Regions from separate parts of the Isoptericola sp. NPDC055881 genome, predicted to be linked through region 1. Evidence: riboswitches for the same ligand, from Rfam matches in the RefSeq annotation. Region 1 holds a riboswitch; each other region holds the start of a gene.
What was found. A riboswitch is a leader RNA that binds a small molecule or an ion and turns the genes downstream of it on or off. The one in region 1 is predicted to bind thiamine pyrophosphate.

Region 1 (5,974 bases):
CACGGCCGATCAGGAGCGGGGCCGCGGCCGACGCCAGCATGGCCACGACGCCCGCCACCAGGGACTTCGACAGCACGTCGCGCTGCCGCCAGCCCTGCCAGGCCAGGAGCCGGGCGGGGGACGACAGGGGAGGGTTGCCGACGTCGGGAAGAGGGAGGGGGCGCACGAGGATCAACCCTACGGACGCCGTCCGACACCGGGCGACGGATTTAACAGGGTCCGCGGTCCGCCGCGCCCCCGACCCCGCCTACGATGCTGGGGTGAGCACGCCGCAGCAGACCCCCACCGCCAGCCAGGCCGAGACCGCCATCCGCAAGGCCCGCGGGGCCCTGTCGCGCTACCGCTTCATGGCGATCCTCACCGGTGCGATGCTGCTGGTGCTGTGCGTCGAGCTCTTCTTCAAGTACGTGATCGAGGTCGGCGTCGTCGTCGACTACCTGGGCTGGGTCCCGTTCGCGCACGGCTGGATCTACGTGGTGTACCTCGTCACGGTCCTCGACCTCTGGTCCAAGATGCGCTGGGGCTTCGGCCGGCTCGCGGCGATGGTCTTCGCCGGCGTCGTGCCGGTGATGTCGTTCATCCTCGAGAAGCGCGTGCACGGGGACGCCGACGCGAAGCTGGCTGCGCTCGCGGAGCGGTACTCGGCATGACGTCGCTCGCCCCGCTGGTCGCGCCCGGCCCGGCGCTCGACGCCGCGCGGCTCGCCCGGTACGCCCGGCACCTGCCGCTCCCGGGGGTCGGCGCGGAGGGGCAGCGGCGGCTGGCGGCGGCGCGCGTGCTGGTCGTGGGCGCCGGGGGGCTGGGCAGCCCGGCCCTGCAGTACCTCGCGGCCGCCGGGGTGGGCACGGTCGGCGTCGTGGACGACGACGTCGTGGACGTCTCCAACCTGCAGCGCCAGGTGGTGCACGGCACCGCCGACGTGGGCCGGCCCAAGGTCGAGTCCGCCCGGGACCGCCTCGCGGACCTCGCCCCGGACGTCGACGTCGTCGCCCACGCCGAGCGGCTGACCCCGGAGAACGTGCTCGGGATCCTGCGCGGCTACGACCTCGTGCTCGACGGTGCGGACAACTTCCCGACGCGCTACCTCGTGTCCGACGCCGCGGAGATCCTGGGCGTGCCCGTCGTGTGGGGCGCCATCCACCAGTTCGACGGCCAGGTGAGCGTCTTCTGGGGCGCACCGCGCCTCGCCGACGGCACGCGCGAGCGCGGAGCGACCTACCGCGACGTCTTCCCCGTCCCGCCACCGCCCGGCACCGTGCCCGACTGCGCCACGGGGGGCGTCCTGGGCGCGCTGTGCGGCACGGTCGGCTCGGTCATGGCCACCGAGGCGGTCAAGCTGATCACCGGCGCCGGCACCACCCTCCTCGGCCGCATCGCGGTCTACGACGCCCTGGACCTCACCTGGCGCCAGCTCGCCGTCCGCCCGGACCCGACCCGTGCGCCCGTCGCCGCGCTGCTCGCCGACGACGACGCGTACGCCGCCTTCTGCGGCCTGCCCGCGTCGGCGGCGCGCCCGGCCGGAGGCACGGCCGTCCTGGGACCGGCCAGCGTCACCGCGCGCGACGCCGCCGCGCTGCTCGCGGGCGGCGAGCCCGTGACCCTCGTCGACGTGCGCGAGGACTGGGAGGCCCAGGCGCTGCCCGTCGCGGGGTCGCGCCTCGTGCCGAGCGGCAGGTTCCTCGGGCCCGACGGCGCGGCCGCGGTGCGCGCGGAGCTGCCGACCGACCGTCCTGTCCTGCTGGTGTGCGCGGCCGGCGCGCGCTCGGCACGCGTGGCCGACGTCGCCCGGGCCGCCGGCGTCGACGCCCGGTCCGTGGAGGGCGGCGCCCCCGCGCTCCTCCTCGCCGCGGCGCGATAGGCGCGGGCCGCGCCGCGCCGAGAGAGTTTCGGGCGCGGCCTCGCGGTCAGAGGGCCAGGTCGAGCCGACCGTCGGGAGAGGAGCTGGCCAGGGCTCCTTCGCGGCGAGGGATGCGCCCCGCACCGGCGGCGAGCCGCCCGGCCTGGACGGCGAGGCGCATCGCGTGCGCCATCCGGACCGGGTCGGCGGCGCGCGTGACGGCGGTGGCGAGCAGCACACCGTCGCAGCCGAGCTCCATGGCGAGCGCGGCGTCCGAGGCCGTGCCGACCCCCGCGTCGAGGATGACGGGGACGTGCGCGGCGGCGGCGATCGCCTCGATGTTGCGCGGGTTGAGCACCCCCAGCCCGGTCCCGATGGGCGCGCCGAGGGGCATGACGGCCGCGCAGCCCACGTCCTCCAGGCGTCGGGCGAGGATCGGGTCGTCGTTCGTGTAGGGCAGCACGACGAACCCGTCGCGCACCAGCCTGTCCGCCGCCTCGACCAGGCCGATCGGGTCGGGCAGGAGGGTGACGTCGTCGGCGATCACCTCGAGCTTGACCCAGGCTGTGCCGCACGCCTCGCGCGCGAGCTGCGCGGTCAGCACCGCCTCCTGGACGGAGAAGCAGCCCGCCGTGTTGGGCAGGGCGCGGATGCCGAGCCGTCCCAGGAGGCCCCAGATGCCGCCGTCCTCCTGGCCGGCTCCGCCCGGCCGGACGGCGACGCGGCGCATGGCGACCGTGGTGAGGCCGGTGCCCGACGCGACCAGCGCGTCCTCGAGCGTGAGGAGGTTGGCGGCCCCGCCCGTGCCCATGACCAGGCGGGAACCGACCTCCGTGCCGGCGACCACCAGCGGGTCGTGCACGAGGCTCGTGGCGGGCGTGGGGTGCGTGCTGGTCATGGTTCCTCCTCAGCCGCCCTGGACGGCGGTGACGATCTCGACCCGGTCGCCGGGCGCGATGCGGGTGGCGGCCCACAGGCCGCGGGGCACGACGGCGTCGTTGACGGCGACGGCGATCCCCTGCGCGACGCCGTCGGCCACGAACGCAGGGACGAGCGCGGCGACGACGCCCTCCAGACCGTCGCCATCCGCCCCGGGTAGGGGGTAGGTCGCGCCGTTCACGACGGCGGTGGGGGTGCTCATGCGGGGGCTCCTCGGGTCGCGAAGCGGAGGGGGTCGGCCGTCGCAAGCGCGGCGGCGGCCGGTCCTGGGTCAGTGGGATCGGTGGGGTCGGTGGGGTCGGTGAGGTCGGTGAGCGCGGCGAGGACGGCGTCCGCGGTCAGCGGCGCGAGCAGCACGCCGTTGCGCCCGTGCCCGACGGCGGCCAGCAGGCCCGGTGCTGCGGTCGGGCCCACCAGCGGCAGGTTGTCGGGGGTGACCGGGCGGGCGCGCGGCGTGACCTCGACGAGGGCGGCCTCGTCGATCCCGGGCACGAGGGCGCGCGCGTCGCGCAGGAGGGCGAACACCCCGCCGGCCTCGGCGCGCCGGTCGTCGGGGCGCTCCTCGGTGGTGGCGCCGACGACGATCTCGCGGTGGTCCGGTCCGCTGCCCGCTCCTGCGCCGGTCCCCGCGGCACGCGGGACGACGTACACCGGCCGGCCCTGCACGGTCCCGCGCACGACGTGCTCGAGCGCCAGGCCAGGCCCGGCGTCCAGCCGCAGGGTGATCCCCTTGACGGGCCGGACGGGCAGCCGCACCTGCGGCAGCCCGTCGAGCAGCGCGCCGGTGGCCGTCGCGCCCGTGGCGAGCACGACCGCGCCCGCGGCGTGCCGCCTGCCGGCGTCGTCGTGCACCGCCACGACGCGGCCGGTGGGGGATCGTTCGAGCCGGACGGCGGCCTGCCGGACCACCGTGCCGCCCGCTGCGCCGTCGAGCGGGGCACCGAGCGGGGCACCGCGCGCAACATCGAGCGCAGCAACGAGCGCCGCGTGCGCCCCGCGCGGGTCGACGGCGAGGTCGCCCTCGACGACCGCCGCCCCCGCGAGCCGCGGGCCGAGGTACGGCTCGCGGCGGCGCGCGTCGGCGGCGGAGATCTCCTCGGAGGCCAGCCCCCAGGCGCGGTGCAGGGCCAGGGCGCGACGCAGGAGGGCGAGGTCGTCGGCGTCGTACGCGACGGCGAGCGAGCCGGCCCGCAGGAGGGGGACGTCGCGGCCGCTCGCCGCGGCGAGGCCGGCGGCGAAGGAGGGCCAGCGTGCCGCCGCCGCGAGGTTGAGGCGGGCGAGCTCCCGCTCGCCGAAGTCCGCCTCGTTGACGGCGGCGAGCATCCCCGCGGCGGCGCGGCTGGCGCCGTCGCCGGGGGCGGGGTCGAGGACGGTGACGGTGAGCCCGGCCGCCGCGGCGCGCCACGCGACGGCGAGCCCGACGATGCCGCCGCCGACGACGACGACGTCGCGGGCGGGCGGACGTGCAGAGGTGGGCATGGGTGCGCTCCCTTCGCTGGCATGACCCAGATCAGGTTCGACGGTCGGCTCCTACGCCCTCTCAGCCCCGTCCGGGGCTCCCGTGCGCGGCCACTGTAGCGCGGGCCGTGGTTACCCTGACCGGCGTGACCACGACCAGCGCCGCCCCGGGCACGACGCGTGCCCGCCTCGCCGCCGCCCGCCTGTACCTGTGCACCGACGCCCGGGAGGACCGCGGGGACCTCGAGGACTTCCTCCACGCGGCGCTCGCCGGCGGGGTGGACGTGGTGCAGCTGCGGGACAGGTCGCTCGACGTGGTCCGTGAGCTCGAGCTGCAGGAGCTCGTGGCCCGCGTCGCCGCGGAGCACGGCGCGCTGTGGGCGGTCAACGACCGGGCGGACGTGGCCGGCCTGACCGGGGCGCCCGTGGTGCACACGGGTCAGCGGGACCTGCCGGTCCCCGCGCTCCGCTCGCTGCTGGGGCCGGCGCCCGCGCTGGGTCGTTCGACGCACTCGGCCGCCCAGGCGGCCGCGGCGGAGGCGGACCCGGACGTCGACTACTTCTGCGTCGGCCCGCTCTGGGCGACGCCCACCAAGCCCGGCCGCGCGGCGGTGGGGCTCGACCTGCTGCGCGAGGTCGCCGCGACCCGGCCCACCACGCCGTGGTTCGCGATCGGCGGGGTGGACGGCGAGCGGCTGGGCGCCGTGCTGGACGCCGGGGCGACTCGCGTCGTCGTCGTGCGGGCGATCACGCAGGCGCCGGACCCGGAGCGCGCGGCGCGCGAGCTGCGCGAGCGGCTGGGCGCGGGGTGACCTACCCGACGCAGGCAGCGGGCCGGGGGTCCGCGGGGCGCGGATAGGATGACCCGGTGACGTCTCCCGCCACCGACTCCCTCCGCCCGGTCCTGGTCGTCGACTTCGGCGCCCAGTACGCCCAGCTCATCGCGCGCCGCGTGCGCGAGGCGAGCGTCTACTCCGAGATCGTGCCCCACACGGCCACGGTCGAGCAGATGCTCGCCAAGGACCCGGCCGCGATCATCCTCTCGGGCGGCCCGTCGTCGGTGTACGCCACGGGCGCGCCGTTCGTCGACCCGGCCCTGTTCGAGGCCGGCGTCCCGGTGCTGGGCATCTGCTACGGCTTCCAGGCGATGGCGCAGGCCCTCGGCGGCGAGGTCGCCCAGACGGGGCAGCGCGAGTACGGCGGCACCGAGGTCGAGGTGAGCGACGCGGGCGTCCTGCTCGCCGGCACGCCGGACCACCAGACCGCCTGGATGAGCCACGGCGACTCCGTGCACGCCGCGCCCGAGGGCTTCGACGTGCTCGCGACGTCCTCCGGCTCGCCCGTCGCAGCGTTCGAGGACACGGACCGGCGCCTGTACGGCGTGCAGTGGCACCCCGAGGTCAAGCACTCGGCCCACGGACAGGCCGTCCTGGAGCGCTTCCTGTACGAGGGCGCCGGGCTGAAGGCCGACTGGACGCCGGGCAACGTCATCGCCGACCAGGTGGCCGCGATCCGCGCGCAGATCGGCGACGCCCGCGTGATCTGCGCTCTCTCCGGCGGCGTGGACTCCGCCGTCGCGGCCGCGCTCGTGCAGCGTGCCGTGGGCGACCAGCTCACCTGCGTGCACGTGGACCACGGCCTCATGCGCGAGGGCGAGGTGGAGCAGATCGAGAACGACTTCGTCGCCTCGACCGGCGTGAACCTCGTCATCCGCGACGAGAAGGAGCGGTTCCTGTCCGC
Region 2 (5,974 bases), on a different contig from region 1:
GTCGCTGCTGCACGTGTGGGTGGCCCTGCGCGTCAACGTGCGCGCCGTCCTCGAACAGGTCAGCCTCGCCGACCTGGCAGCGGGAAACGTCCCGGACGCGGTCCGCCGGCTCACCGACGAGGAATCGGCCTGGCACAGCCCGTGACCCTTCCGCCGTGCGCACCCTCTGACCTGCGGCTCTGATGACCCACGGCCCCCGGCCGGACCAGACCCACGGGGCGCCACCGGCGTGCCGCACCGCTCTTGGTCCCCTTGTGCAGGACCCGCGCCCTCGACCGCCGCCGCGGTCGAGGGCGCGTCCGTCTGCAACTCGTCCGCCGATACCGTTGAATCCGATAGGACCGATCGGGTACGTTCTGTATGTCGCGGCAGAACCACTGCCGCCTCGACGGAGGGAACACCCGTGCGGACTCTCGTCCTGCTCGCTCTCGTGGGCCTCGGCGCACAGCTCGTCGACGGCAGCCTGGGCATGGCCTACGGCGTGACCTCGACGACGCTGCTGCTCGCCATCGGCACCAACCCGGCGGCTGCGTCTGCGACCGTCCACCTCGCGGAGGTCGGCACGACGCTCGCGTCCGGCGCCTCCCACTGGCGCTTCGGCAACGTGGACTGGAAGGTCGTCCTGAAGATCGGCATCCCGGGTGCGGTCGGCGCCTTCGCGGGCGCGACCTTCCTCTCCTGGCTCTCGACCGAGATCGCCAAGCCGCTGATGTCCCTCCTGCTGCTCGGTCTCGGCCTGTACGTGCTGCTGCGGTTCACGCTGCGCGGCCTGCGCACGGACCGCCTCGGCCAGCCGCTGCGCAAGCGGTTCCTCACCCCGCTGGGCCTCGTGGCCGGCTTCATGGACGCCACGGGCGGCGGCGGCTGGGGCCCGGTCGGCACGCCCGCCATCCTCGCCAGCGGCCGGATGGAGCCGCGCAAGGTCATCGGCTCGATCGACACCAGCGAGTTCTTCGTGGCCGTCGCCGCGAGCCTCGGCTTCCTGTTCGGCCTCGGCACGGCGGGGATCGACCCGTCCTGGGCGCTCGCGCTGCTGGTCGGCGGCCTCATCGCCGCCCCGATCGCCGCATGGCTCGTCCGGCTCGTGCCGCCGCGCGTCCTCGGCTCCGCGGTCGGCGGCATCATCGTGCTCACCAACGTGCGCACCCTGCTGAGCCTCGACTCCTTCCCGGTGGACGCCGGCGTGCGCTCGCTGGTCCTGGGGATCATCGCCGCCGGCTGGGCCGCGGCCGTCGTGTACTCGTTCCGTCAGCACCGCAAGGCGCTGGCCGAGGAGGCCGCGGAGGGCGACGTGACCGTCCCGCCCGCAGCCGCCCCCACGCCCGCCGTCTGACGTCCTGCCGACCCGCGCCCCTGCGGCCGCCGCCCCGACCTCCGGGGGCGCCGGCCGCAGGGGCGTCGTCGCGTGCGGTGGCGCCGTCGCCCCGTCCCGGTACCGTGGTGAGGCCAGGAGAACTGCGCGCCGGACCCAGCTGCACGGCACTGGGAGGTGAGCCATGTCGTTGCCCAGCACGCCGCACGATCCCCCGCGCCGCGAGCTCGTCGCCCTCGCGGAGCTGCTCGGCGCGGGCAGCCAGCTGCTCGTGGGCCAGTACCGCGTCGAGGTCGCCACGGGCGCGTGGTGGTGGTCGGACGAGGTCTACCGCATCTTCGGGCGCGAGCCCGGCAGGATCGAGCCCGGGCCCGAGGTGCTCCGCGCGCACCTGCACCCCGACGACCGTGAGCGGCTGTCCCGCACGGCGGCGGTGGCGCTCGGCACCGGCCGGCCCTTTGCAGGCGGCCACCGCGTGGTCGACGACCACGGGCGCACCCACTCGGTCGTCGTCACCGGGCAGGCGCGGCACGGGCCCGACGGCGCGTCGTCGCAGCTGGTCGGGTACGTCATCGACACCAGCCCCGTGGTGCGGGACGCGCTCGAGCGCGAGGCGCACCGCGCCGTCTCGCGCGCCTTCGTCGCCGCCACGGCGTCCGAGCAGGCCAAGGGCGCGATCATGGCGGTCTGCGGCGTCGACGAGTCCGTGGCCACCGAGGTGCTCGGGGACGTCGGTGCCCAGGTGGGCGTCTCCGCCCAGTCGGCGGGGGAGCAGGTGATGAAGGAGCTCACGCGGCCCGTCAGCGACCGCGACTCCGCGCTCACCGCCGCCGAAGTGCTCCGGTCCGCCCCGCCCGCCCAGGACGCGGCGGACCGGCTGAGCCACGCCCTCGCCGCGGTGCGACCGGTGGAGCGGCCCCACGGCCACGACGCGCAGCTCGCCCGCCGGCGGCCGCGCGCGAGCCGCTGAGCGCGGCGTCAGCGACCGAAGCGGGCGGCCGCGCGGACCGCGCCCTTGCGCGCGAGCCGCTTCGCCAGCACCGCGACGCCACCTGAGACGGCGGCGAACGTGACGGCCTGGATCACGGAGATCTCGTCGTCGTCGATGTTCGTGGGAGCGACGCTGCCCGTCGTCCGCTCCCAGACCACCCCGATCAGCTTCTGCGCGACCCATCCGGCGCCGATCGTCAGCACCACCGTGCCGACCTTCACGCCCAGCGGCTGCTCGGTGTCCTTCACGTGCTCTCCCTCGGTCGTCCCCGGCATGGCCGGAGGGTGGTCGTGCGGCGTCCACGGCCCGGCGAGGGCGTCGTGGCACGTCAGGCATGTCACACCCTGGGGCGCGGACAGGACCACGGTAGCGCGGCACCGGTGTGTAGGCTCGTGCTGATACGACAGGGGAGCGCCACCGGCGCTGAGAGTGCGGAACGCCGCAGACCCTCGAACCTGATCCGGTTAGCACCGGTGGAGGAAGTCGGGAATCTCGTTCCCTGCGGGAGGCCGCACCACGACGGTGCCGGACGCCCGCAGGACCCCCTTCTCGCACGCTGAGGAGGACAGCATGACCCACAGGACCACGCGGACGACCGCGGCCCTCGCCGCGCTCGCGCTGCTGCCGCTGCTCGCGGCCTGCGGCGCCGACGGGGCCACCGGCACCGGCAGCAGCGGCGGCGACGCGGCGGGCGACCCCGGCACGGTGACGCTCGTGACGCACGACTCGTTCGCCGTGTCGGACGACGTCCTGGCCGCGTTCGAGAAGAAGTCCGGCCTCACCGTCAAGCAGGTCGCGCCCGGCGACGCGGGCACCCTCGTCAACCAGCTCGTGCTCACCAAGGACGCGCCGCTGGGCGACGCCGTCTTCGGCGTGGACAACACGTACGCGTCGCGCGCCGTCGACGCCGGGGTCTTCGAGCGGTACCAGCCGGCCGACCTCGACCCGCAGGTGGCCGCCTACGCCCCGGACGACCTCGCAGGCACGCTCACCCCCGTGGACGTCGGCGACGTGTGCCTGAACCTCGACGACGGCTGGTTCAAGGACCACGACGTCACGCCGCCCGCCACGCTCGAGGACCTCACGGAGCCGGAGTACCGGGACCTCACGGTCGTCACCAACCCCGCCACGTCGTCGCCCGGGCTCGCGTTCCTGCTCGCGACGATCGGGGCCTTCGGCACCGACGGCTGGCAGGACTACTGGGCCGGCCTGCGGGACAACGGCGTCAAGGTCGCGGAGAGCTGGGAGGACGCGTACTACGTGGACTTCTCCGGCGCGGGCGAGGGCGGCACGCGGCCGATCGCGCTGTCGTACGCCACCTCGCCGGCGTTCACCGTGAGCGACGACGGCACGTCCTCCACGACGAGCGCGATGCTCGACACCTGCTTCCGCCAGGTCGAGTACGCGGGCGTGCTCACGGGCGCGGCGAACCCGGAGGGCGCGAAGAAGCTGGTCGACTTCCTGACCTCGGGCACGTTCCAGGCCGACGTCCCCGGCCAGATGTACATGTACCCGGCGGACCCGGACGTGCCGCTGCCCGCCGACTGGCAACGGTTCGCGCCCCTGGCCGACAAGCCGTTCGAGGTGGCGCCGGCCGACGTCGCCGCGCACCGTGACGAGTGGATCGAGCAGTGGACGGCGACGGTCGTCGGCTGACGCGCGGCGTCCGCGCGAGCCGGTGGGGCGCCTGGCTCGGGTGGGGCGCCGCCGTCGTCCTGCCGCTGGGGTTCCTCGCCGTCTTCTTCGCGTGGCCGGTGGTCTCGCTCGTCCTCCAGGGGTTCTTCACCGACACCCCGGCGGGCCGGGTGCTCGACCTGTCCGGCTTCGCCGACGTGCTGTCGCAGCCGCGCACCTGGCGCATCGTCGGCCAGACGCTGGCGCAGGCGGTCACCGGCACGCTCCTGTCGGTGCTGCTCGGCCTGCCCGGCGCCTACGTGCTGTACCGCTGCCGGTTCCCGGGGCGCACGCTCGTGCGCGGGCTGGTGACGGTCCCGTTCGTGCTGCCCAGCGTGGTCGTGGGCGTCGCGTTCCGCGCGCTGTTCGCGCCGGGCGGCGTGCTCGGGTGGGCCGGGCTGGAGGAGAGCTTCGCCGGCATCGTCCTGGCGCTCGTCTTCTTCAACTACGCGGTCGTCGTGCGGACGGTCGGCGGGATGTGGGAGCGCCTCGACCCGCGCGCCGAGCAGGCGGCCCGCGCTCTCGGCGCCACGCCCTGGCGGGCGTTCCGCACCGTGACCCTGCCCGCCCTCGGCCCCGCGATCGCGTCGGCCGCCGCGGTGGTGTTCCTGTTCTGCGCGACGGCGTTCGGCGTCGTCCTCGTCCTCGGCGGGCTGCGGTACGGCACGATCGAGACGGAGATCTGGATCCGCACCACCCAGTTCCTCGACCTGCGCTCCGCGGCGGTGCTGTCGGTGCTGCAGCTCGTCGTGGTCGCCGGCGCCCTGCTGGTCAGCTCCCGCGCCCGGGCGCGCCGGGAACGCGCGCTGCACCTCACCAGCGACCGGGTGTCCGCGCACCGGCTGCGGCTGCGCGCGGGCGCCGACCTGCTGCCCGCGCTCGTCACCCTCGTCGTGGTGGCAGGGCTGCTCGTGCTCCCGATGGCCGGCCTCGTCACCCGCTCCCTGCGCACCGGCGACGGGGCCTGGAGCCTCGCGAACTACGCGGCCCTGGGCACCACCGGCGGCCGCAACGCCCTGACGGTCACGGTGTGGGAGGCGCTCGGCAACTCGCTGCGCACGGCCGCCTGGGCCGCGGCGATCGCCGTCGTCGTGGGCGGGCTCGTGGCCCTCGTCGTGTCACGCCGCCCGCGACGGGCCGGCCTGCGGCGCGCCGTCGGTGTGCTCGACGCCGCGTTCATGCTGCCGCTCGGCGTCTCCGCGGTCACCGTCGGGTTCGGCTTCCTCATCACGCTGGACCGGCCGCTGGGGCTCGACGTCGACCTGCGCACGTCCGGCGCGCTCGTGCCGATCGCGCAGGCCGTCGTCGCGATCCCGCTGGTCGTGCGCACGATGCTGCCGGTGCTGCGCGCCATCGACCCGCGCCTGCGCGAGGCGGCCGCCACCCTGGGGGCGGCGCCCGGACGCGTGCTGCGGTCCGTCGACGGCCCGCTGGGCGCACGCTCGGTCGGCCTCGCGATCGGGTTCGCGTTCGCCGTCTCGCTGGGGGAGTTCGGCGCGACGTCGTTCCTCGCCCGCCCCGAGACGGCGACGCTGCCCGTCGTGATCTTCCGCCTGATCGGCCGGCCCGGGGCCGAGAACTACGGGATGGCGCTCGCGGCGTCCGTGGTGCTGGCCGTCCTCACCGCGACCGTCATGATGGTGGCCGAGCGCCTGCGGGGCGACCGGCCGGGAGGGGAGTTCTGATGGAGCAGGCCCGCGAGACGACCGGGCTCGCCGTCCGCGACGCCGTCGTCCGGTACGGCGGCACGCGCCGCCGGCGAGGGGCGGTCGCCGTCGACGGGGTGTCCCTCGACGTCGCCGCCGGCGAGATCGTGGCCCTGCTCGGGCCGAGCGGCTGCGGCAAGTCGTCGCTGCTGCGCGCGGTCGCGGGCCTGGAGCCGCTGGCGGGCGGCTCCGTCGCGTTCGACGGCGTGGACCTCGCGGGCGTGCCCGTGCACCGGCGCGGCTTCGGACTGCTCTTCCAGGACGGCCAGCTGTTCCCGCACCGGGACGTGG
Region 3 (5,974 bases), on a different contig from region 1:
ACGGGCTCGGGCAGGGGAGCCTGCGTGACCTTCGCGGTCCAGCCCGGCACCGGCTCGACCGACACGCTGGTGAACGGGGTGTCGGACGGCAGGGTGACCTTCACCCGGGTGGTCGAGGCGTCGGCGGACTCGTTGGGGACCTTGAAGGTCAAGGTGGCGTACGCGCCGGCCTCGGCCGAGTCGGGCGTCACCGTCACGTGCGCCGACGCGGCGCCGGCCGCCAGCACGAGCGCGGGGAGGGCGAGGGCGGCGGTGCCGGCGAGGCGGCGCGTGCGCCGGGCAGGGGTGGTCGTGGACATGGCTGTCTGCTCCAGAGTGTCGAGAGTCGTGGGACGACGAGGGACCTGCCCTCGTCCGACCTCGGACCAGGGCAGGCTCAGGCGGCGCGCAGGAGGGCGCCGGACAGCCGCGGGGGCCCGCGAGGCGCGGGGCGGCGGCGGGCGTTCCCGGGTCGCGGGCTCCAGGTTGCGGCGCTGACGACCGTCCGCCGGCGTGCCACGGGCAGCGCCGGCGCGCTCTGCACCAGGACGGCGACGTGCCGCAGGTGGGCGACGACGTTGGCGGCGGCCCGGTCACCGGCCGCGAGCAGCAGGGCCGTGAGCACGACGGCGGCGGCGTGCGCGGCGAGCATCCAGGAGGCCGTCCCGCCCACGGCGGCGTGGTGATGGAGCATCGCGGCGGTCGCCGGCGGCAGGGAGCCAGGGCCGAGGTCGTGGGCGGCGTGCCCCGTCAGGGCGGTGGCCGAGCCGGTCCCGCCGCCGCCCGCGCCGAGGACCGACAGCGCGGTGTGCTGCACGAGCTGTAGCGCGACCATGGCGGGCAGCAGGCGGCGCAGCGTCAGGCGACGGCGCGCGGTCCACACGGCCAGCGGCGCGGACAGCGCCAGGACGACCAGCCAGGCCAGGGGGGTGCCGGGCAGCGTGCCACCGGCCACGAGGTGCGCGGCGGCCGCGATGCTGAGCGTCGTGCCGGTGACGAGAAGCTCGCGCACACGACGGACGACCACGGACACCCCCGCACCCTATCCCGGGCGGGGGAGCTCCCTGGCGGACGGGCGAGCGGTCCCCGCGGGCGGTGGGCTACCGTGACGCCGAACGACACGGGGTGCCTCTCGCCCGTCGGCCCCGGCCGGCGACGAGACGCTGAGATCACACCCGTCGAACCTGATCTAGCTCGTACTAGCGAAGGGATGTCGACATGAGCGTGCGCGCGCGTCACGACAGCTCCGACTCCACCGAGGTCTCCACCGGCGTGGGCTGCGGCCCGCTCGCCGCCACCACAGCCGCCCCTCGCCGGCCCCGCGTGCTCGCGGTCGCCGGCTCCGACCCGTCGGGGGGAGCCGGGATCCAGGCGGACCTCAAGGCCGTCGCAGCGGCCGGGGGGTACGGGATGGCGGCGCTCACCGCGCTGACGGCGCAGAACACCCGGGGCGTGCGCGGCGTGCACGTCCCGCCGGCGGAGTTCCTCACCGCGCAGCTCGAGGCGGTGGCCGACGACGTGGCGATCGACGCCGTGAAGATCGGCATGCTCGCGTCCGCGCCCGTCGCGCGCGCCGTGGGGGCCTGGCTGGACGGGCTGCCGCGCGGCGCCACGTCGTCGCGCCCCCCGGTGGTGCTGGACCCGGTGATGGTGGCCACCAGCGGCGACCGTCTGCTCGACGCGGCGGCCGAGCGTGCGGTGCGGGACCTGCTGCCCCGGGTCGACGTCGTCACCCCGAACCTGCCGGAGCTCGCCGTGCTCGCCGAGGAACCGCCCGCCGCCGACTGGGCCGCGGCGCTCCGGCAGGCGCGGCGTCTCGCCGCCCGGTACGACGTGCTCGTCCTCGCCAAGGGCGGGCACCTCGACGGGTCCCGCGCGCGTGCCGGTGCCGACGCCGGCGCGCCGGACGCGCTCGTGGGCCCGGACGGCGTGCTGGTCGAGGTCCCGGGCGAGCGCGTCCGCACCACGGCCACGCACGGGACGGGCTGCTCGCTGTCCAGCGGCCTGGCCGTCCGGTACGTCCGCACCGGCGACTGGGCCGAGGCCCTGCGTGGCACGAAGGCGTGGCTCACCGCGGCGATCCGTGCGGGGGAGGCGCTGCGGGTCGGCGCCGGGCACGGTCCGGTCGACCACCTGGCGGGCAGCACGTCGTCCGGCGCCGTGGCTCCCGAGCCGGCTCCAGCACCGGCTCCAGAACCAGACGGTGGCCCGGCGGGGCGGGACGTCGTCGCGCGCTGGTGGGACCACGCGGCACCCGTGCGTGCGGCCGTCGACGACCTGCCCTTCGTGCGTGCTCTCGGTGACGGGTCGCTCGCCCCCGGGCACTTCCGCACCTACCTGGAGCAGGACGCGATCTACCTGCGCGAGTACGCGCGCTGCCTCGCCCGCGCCAGCCAGCTCGCACCCACCCGCGCCGAGCAGGCCTTCTGGGCGGGCGGGGCCCACGGTGCGCTCGTCACCGAGCTCGACCTGCACACGCGCTGGCTGGGGGGCGAGCCCCGGGACGTCCCGGCCAGCGCCACCACGGCCGCCTACCTGGAGCACCTGCGTGCCGCCGGCGACGACTACGCGGCCCTCGTGGCGGCCGTCCTGCCCTGCTACTGGATCTACCAGGACGTCGGCGAGCGGCTGGCGGCCCTGGACCGCCCGGGCCATCCGTACTCGGCCTGGCTGGGCACGTACGCCGACGAGGCGTTCGCCGCCGCGACCCGGCAGGCCGTCGCGATCCTCCGCCGTGTCGCCGGCGCTGCCGGCCCGGTCGTCCAGGAGCGGATGGCCGCAGCCTTCCACGGGTCGTGCAGGCACGAGCTGGCGTTCTTCGACCAGACCGGGCAGCGCGAGCAGGGCGACGTTCCGGGGCAGGACGCGGCGCTCCCGGCACGCCGGACGACGGTAAGCGGTGTCCCGATCGGGTGACATGCCGGGTGACCGGGGCAAGGGTGTCGGCGGCCGGTGAGAGAATGACTGTGATGCCCGACACCACGCGCGCACCGCGCAGCAGCAGCCGAGGCGCCAGCAGCGCCGATCCCTCCGACAGTCCCCGGAGGAGCTCCGCCTCCTCCGCATCCCGTCGACCCGCTGCGCCCGGCACCCCGCCGGGCGGGTCCGCCGGCCCGCCCGGCGCAGCCGCCCCCGCCGCACCCGCGGGCTCCGAGCTCTCGACGATCGCGTCCGTCCGGCGGCTCTACCCGTACGTCCGGCCGGCCGTGCCCCGCCTCGTCGGCGGCCTGTTCTCCGCGCTGGGCGCCAGCCTCGCGGCGCTCGCGATCCCGCGCGTGCTCCAGGAGCTCGTCGAGGGCCCGCTCGCCGAGGGCGCCGCGGCGCACGACCTCGGCGCCCTCGTGGTCCCCGTCGTCCTCGTCCTCGTGCTCGGCGTCGCCGAGGCCGGCTTCGTCCTGCTGCGCCGCAACCTCGTGATGTACCCCGGCACGCGGATCGAGGCGGAGATGCGCATGTCGCTCTTCCGCCACCTGCAGGACCTGCCGGTCGCCTTCCACGACCGGTGGCCGGGCGGCCAGCTGCTCAGCCGCATCATGGGCGACCTCGGCCTGCTGCGCCGCTGGCTGATCTTCGGCCTCCTGCAGCTCGTGGTCAGCGCCGTGACGATCGTCGTCGGCGTCGGGATCCTCTTGGCCACCGCCGGCTGGCTCGGCCTCGTGTACCTCGCGGGCGCGATCCCCGTCACGGTCATCGCGTTCCGCTTCTCGCGCCGCTACCGCGTCATCGCGCGGCTGTCGCAGGACCAGTCGGGCGACCTCGCCACCACCGTCGAGGAGTCGGTGCACGGCATCCGCGTCCTCAAGGCCTTCGGCCGCGGCCGCGACGCCCTCGAGTCGTTCACCGACCAGGCCGAGGAGCTGCGGCAGACCGAGATCCGCAAGGCGGGCAACCAGGCCACCGTCACCACCGCGCTGCAGCTCATCCCCGAGATCACCCTCGCGGTGTGCCTCGTGCTCGGCACGGTCCTGGCCGCGCAGGGCCAGATCACGGTCGGCAGCCTCGTCGCGTTCTTCCTCACCGCCGCCGTGATCAACGGCCCGGTGATCGACCTCGGCATGACGCTCTCGATGACGCTGAACGCCCGGACCGCGGTCGACCGCTTCTTCGAGGTCATGGAGACCCCGAACCCGCTCGCCGACCCCACCGACCCCGTCGACGTCGGCGAGTCCCACGGCCGGCTGGAGCTGCGCGACGTGTCGTTCCGGTACGAGGACTCCGCCCACCCCGTGCTCGAGCACGTCGACCTCGACCTGGCCGTCGGCACGACCACCGCCCTCGTGGGGCTCACCGGCTCCGGCAAGTCCACCCTCGCGATGATGGTGCCGCGCATCTTCGACGTCACCGGCGGCGAGGTCCTGCTCGACGGCGTGGACGTCCGGCGCATGCGTCGCCACGACGTGCGACGCGCCGTGGCGGTCGCCTTCGAGGACCCGACGCTGTTCTCCGCGTCCGTGCGGGACAACGTGCTGCTCGGCGTCCCCGAGGAAGGACCGGAGGCCGTGCCCGAGACCGAACGGGAGCGTCGCCTGCACGAGGCCCTCGAGGTGGCCCAGGCCGGCTTCGTCGCCGACCTGCCGCAGGGGGTCGAGACGCGGATCGGGGAGGAAGGGCTGTCCCTGTCCGGCGGGCAGCGCCAGCGCCTCGCCCTCGCCCGCGCCATCGCCGCCCGACCCGCCGTGCTCGTGCTCGACGACCCGCTGTCCGCGCTCGACGTCGCGACCGAGGAAGCCGTCACCACCCGGCTGCGGGCCGTGCTCGACCGCACCACGAGCCTCGTCATCGCCCACCGCCCCTCCACCGTGGCGCTCGCGGACCGCGTCGCGGTGCTCCAGGACGGGCGGATCACGGCCGTGGGCACCCACAGCGACCTGCTCGCGACGGACGCCCACTACCGGCACGTCATCTCCAGCCTCGAGCAGGACTGGGAGGAGTGCGCCGAGCACGCCGACCGGGAGCCGTCCGAGCAGACCCAGACCGAGCAGACCCAGACCGAGGAGGTCAACCGGTGAGCCGCCCCACCACGCCCGGTCCCGCTGGTCCCGCCGATCCCGCCCAGCCCGCCGACGCCGCCGACGTGACCGACGCGCGCCGTCGTCCCACCGACGCGACCTCGGACGACGCCACCCGGCTCGACAAGGAGACCTCGCGCGCCGTCCGGTCCCGCTCGATGCGTCTGCTCGGCGAGATGCTGCGGCCCCGACGCGGCGCCCTCGGCGTCGCCGGCGTCCTGGTCGTCGCCTCCACGCTCGGCCAGGTGGCCGGTCCGTGGCTCGTGTCCCTCGCGATCGACGAGGCCGTGCCCGACCTGATGGACGGCGACGTCGGCACCCTGGTGCTGGTCGGCTCCGCCTACCTCGTCGCGGCCGTCGTGGGCGGCCTGTGCGCCGGCGCGTACGTGCGGCAGGCGGCGCGCATCGCCCAGGGGGTGCTCCTGGACCTGCGCCGGCGGGTGTTCCGGCACACGCAGCTGCTCAGCCTGGAGTTCCACGAGTCGTACACGTCGGGCCGCATCATCAGTCGCCAGACGTCCGACCTCGAGGCGCTGCGCGAGCTGCTCGACGGCGGTCTCACGGGCGTCGTGTCCTCGCTGATGCTCATGGTCTTCACGGGCCTGAGCCTGTTCCTGCTCGACTGGCGCTCGGGCCTCGTGCTGGCCGTCGCCCTCGTCCCGGCCTGGCTCCTGACCCGCTGGTTCCAGAAGCACTCCCAGGTCTTCTACCGCGAGCAGCGCACGACGTCCGCCCGGCTCATCGTGAAGTTCGTCGAGACGATGACGGGCATGCGGGCCGTCCAGGCGTTCCGCCGGGAGTCGACCACCGAGGCCGAGTACGACAAGCTCGGCGAGGAGTACCGCGACGCCAACCTGCGGATCTTCAGCGTCAACGGCCGCTACCAGCCGGGCCTGGTGCTCATCGGCAACGTGGCGGTCGCCCTGGCCCTCGCCGTGGGCGGGTGGCGCGTGTTCTCCGGCGCTCTCGACGTCGGCGTGCTCGTC

Region 2: linked by a shared signal. The riboswitch ahead of ACWGKI_RS16065 (thiamine ABC transporter substrate-binding protein) and the one ahead of thiO (glycine oxidase ThiO) in region 1 are both predicted to bind thiamine pyrophosphate.
Region 3: linked by a shared signal. The riboswitch ahead of ACWGKI_RS06360 (bifunctional hydroxymethylpyrimidine kinase/phosphomethylpyrimidine kinase) and the one ahead of thiO (glycine oxidase ThiO) in region 1 are both predicted to bind thiamine pyrophosphate.

What each region holds. Positions count from the first base shown of each region.
Region 1 is NZ_JBSHCR010000026.1:24,119-30,092, forward strand. Features, by position in the region: gene ACWGKI_RS10035 (ABC transporter ATP-binding protein) at 1-166, opposite strand, end outside; gene ACWGKI_RS10040 (DUF3817 domain-containing protein) at 261-650, shown strand; gene ACWGKI_RS10045 (ThiF family adenylyltransferase) at 647-1,858, shown strand; gene ACWGKI_RS10050 (thiazole synthase) at 1,905-2,735, opposite strand; gene thiS (sulfur carrier protein ThiS) at 2,745-2,978, opposite strand; gene thiO (glycine oxidase ThiO) at 2,975-4,255, opposite strand; TPP riboswitch at 4,247-4,349, opposite strand; gene thiE (thiamine phosphate synthase) at 4,372-5,046, shown strand; gene guaA (glutamine-hydrolyzing GMP synthase) at 5,103-5,974, shown strand, end outside.
Region 2 is NZ_JBSHCR010000058.1:19,095-25,068, reverse strand. Features, by position in the region: gene ACWGKI_RS16085 (RrF2 family transcriptional regulator) at 1-145, shown strand, start outside; gene ACWGKI_RS16080 (sulfite exporter TauE/SafE family protein) at 404-1,333, shown strand; gene ACWGKI_RS16075 (PAS domain-containing protein) at 1,497-2,282, shown strand; gene ACWGKI_RS16070 (DUF4235 domain-containing protein) at 2,291-2,578, opposite strand; TPP riboswitch at 2,699-2,802, shown strand; gene ACWGKI_RS16065 (thiamine ABC transporter substrate-binding protein) at 2,874-3,959, shown strand; gene ACWGKI_RS16060 (ABC transporter permease) at 3,935-5,662, shown strand; gene ACWGKI_RS16055 (ABC transporter ATP-binding protein) at 5,662-5,974, shown strand, end outside.
Region 3 is NZ_JBSHCR010000013.1:8,387-14,360, reverse strand. Features, by position in the region: gene ACWGKI_RS06370 (YcnI family copper-binding membrane protein) at 1-299, opposite strand, end outside; gene ACWGKI_RS06365 (hypothetical protein) at 377-1,012, opposite strand; TPP riboswitch at 1,091-1,207, shown strand; gene ACWGKI_RS06360 (bifunctional hydroxymethylpyrimidine kinase/phosphomethylpyrimidine kinase) at 1,198-2,895, shown strand; gene ACWGKI_RS06355 (ABC transporter ATP-binding protein) at 2,949-4,988, shown strand; gene ACWGKI_RS06350 (ABC transporter ATP-binding protein) at 5,054-5,974, shown strand, end outside.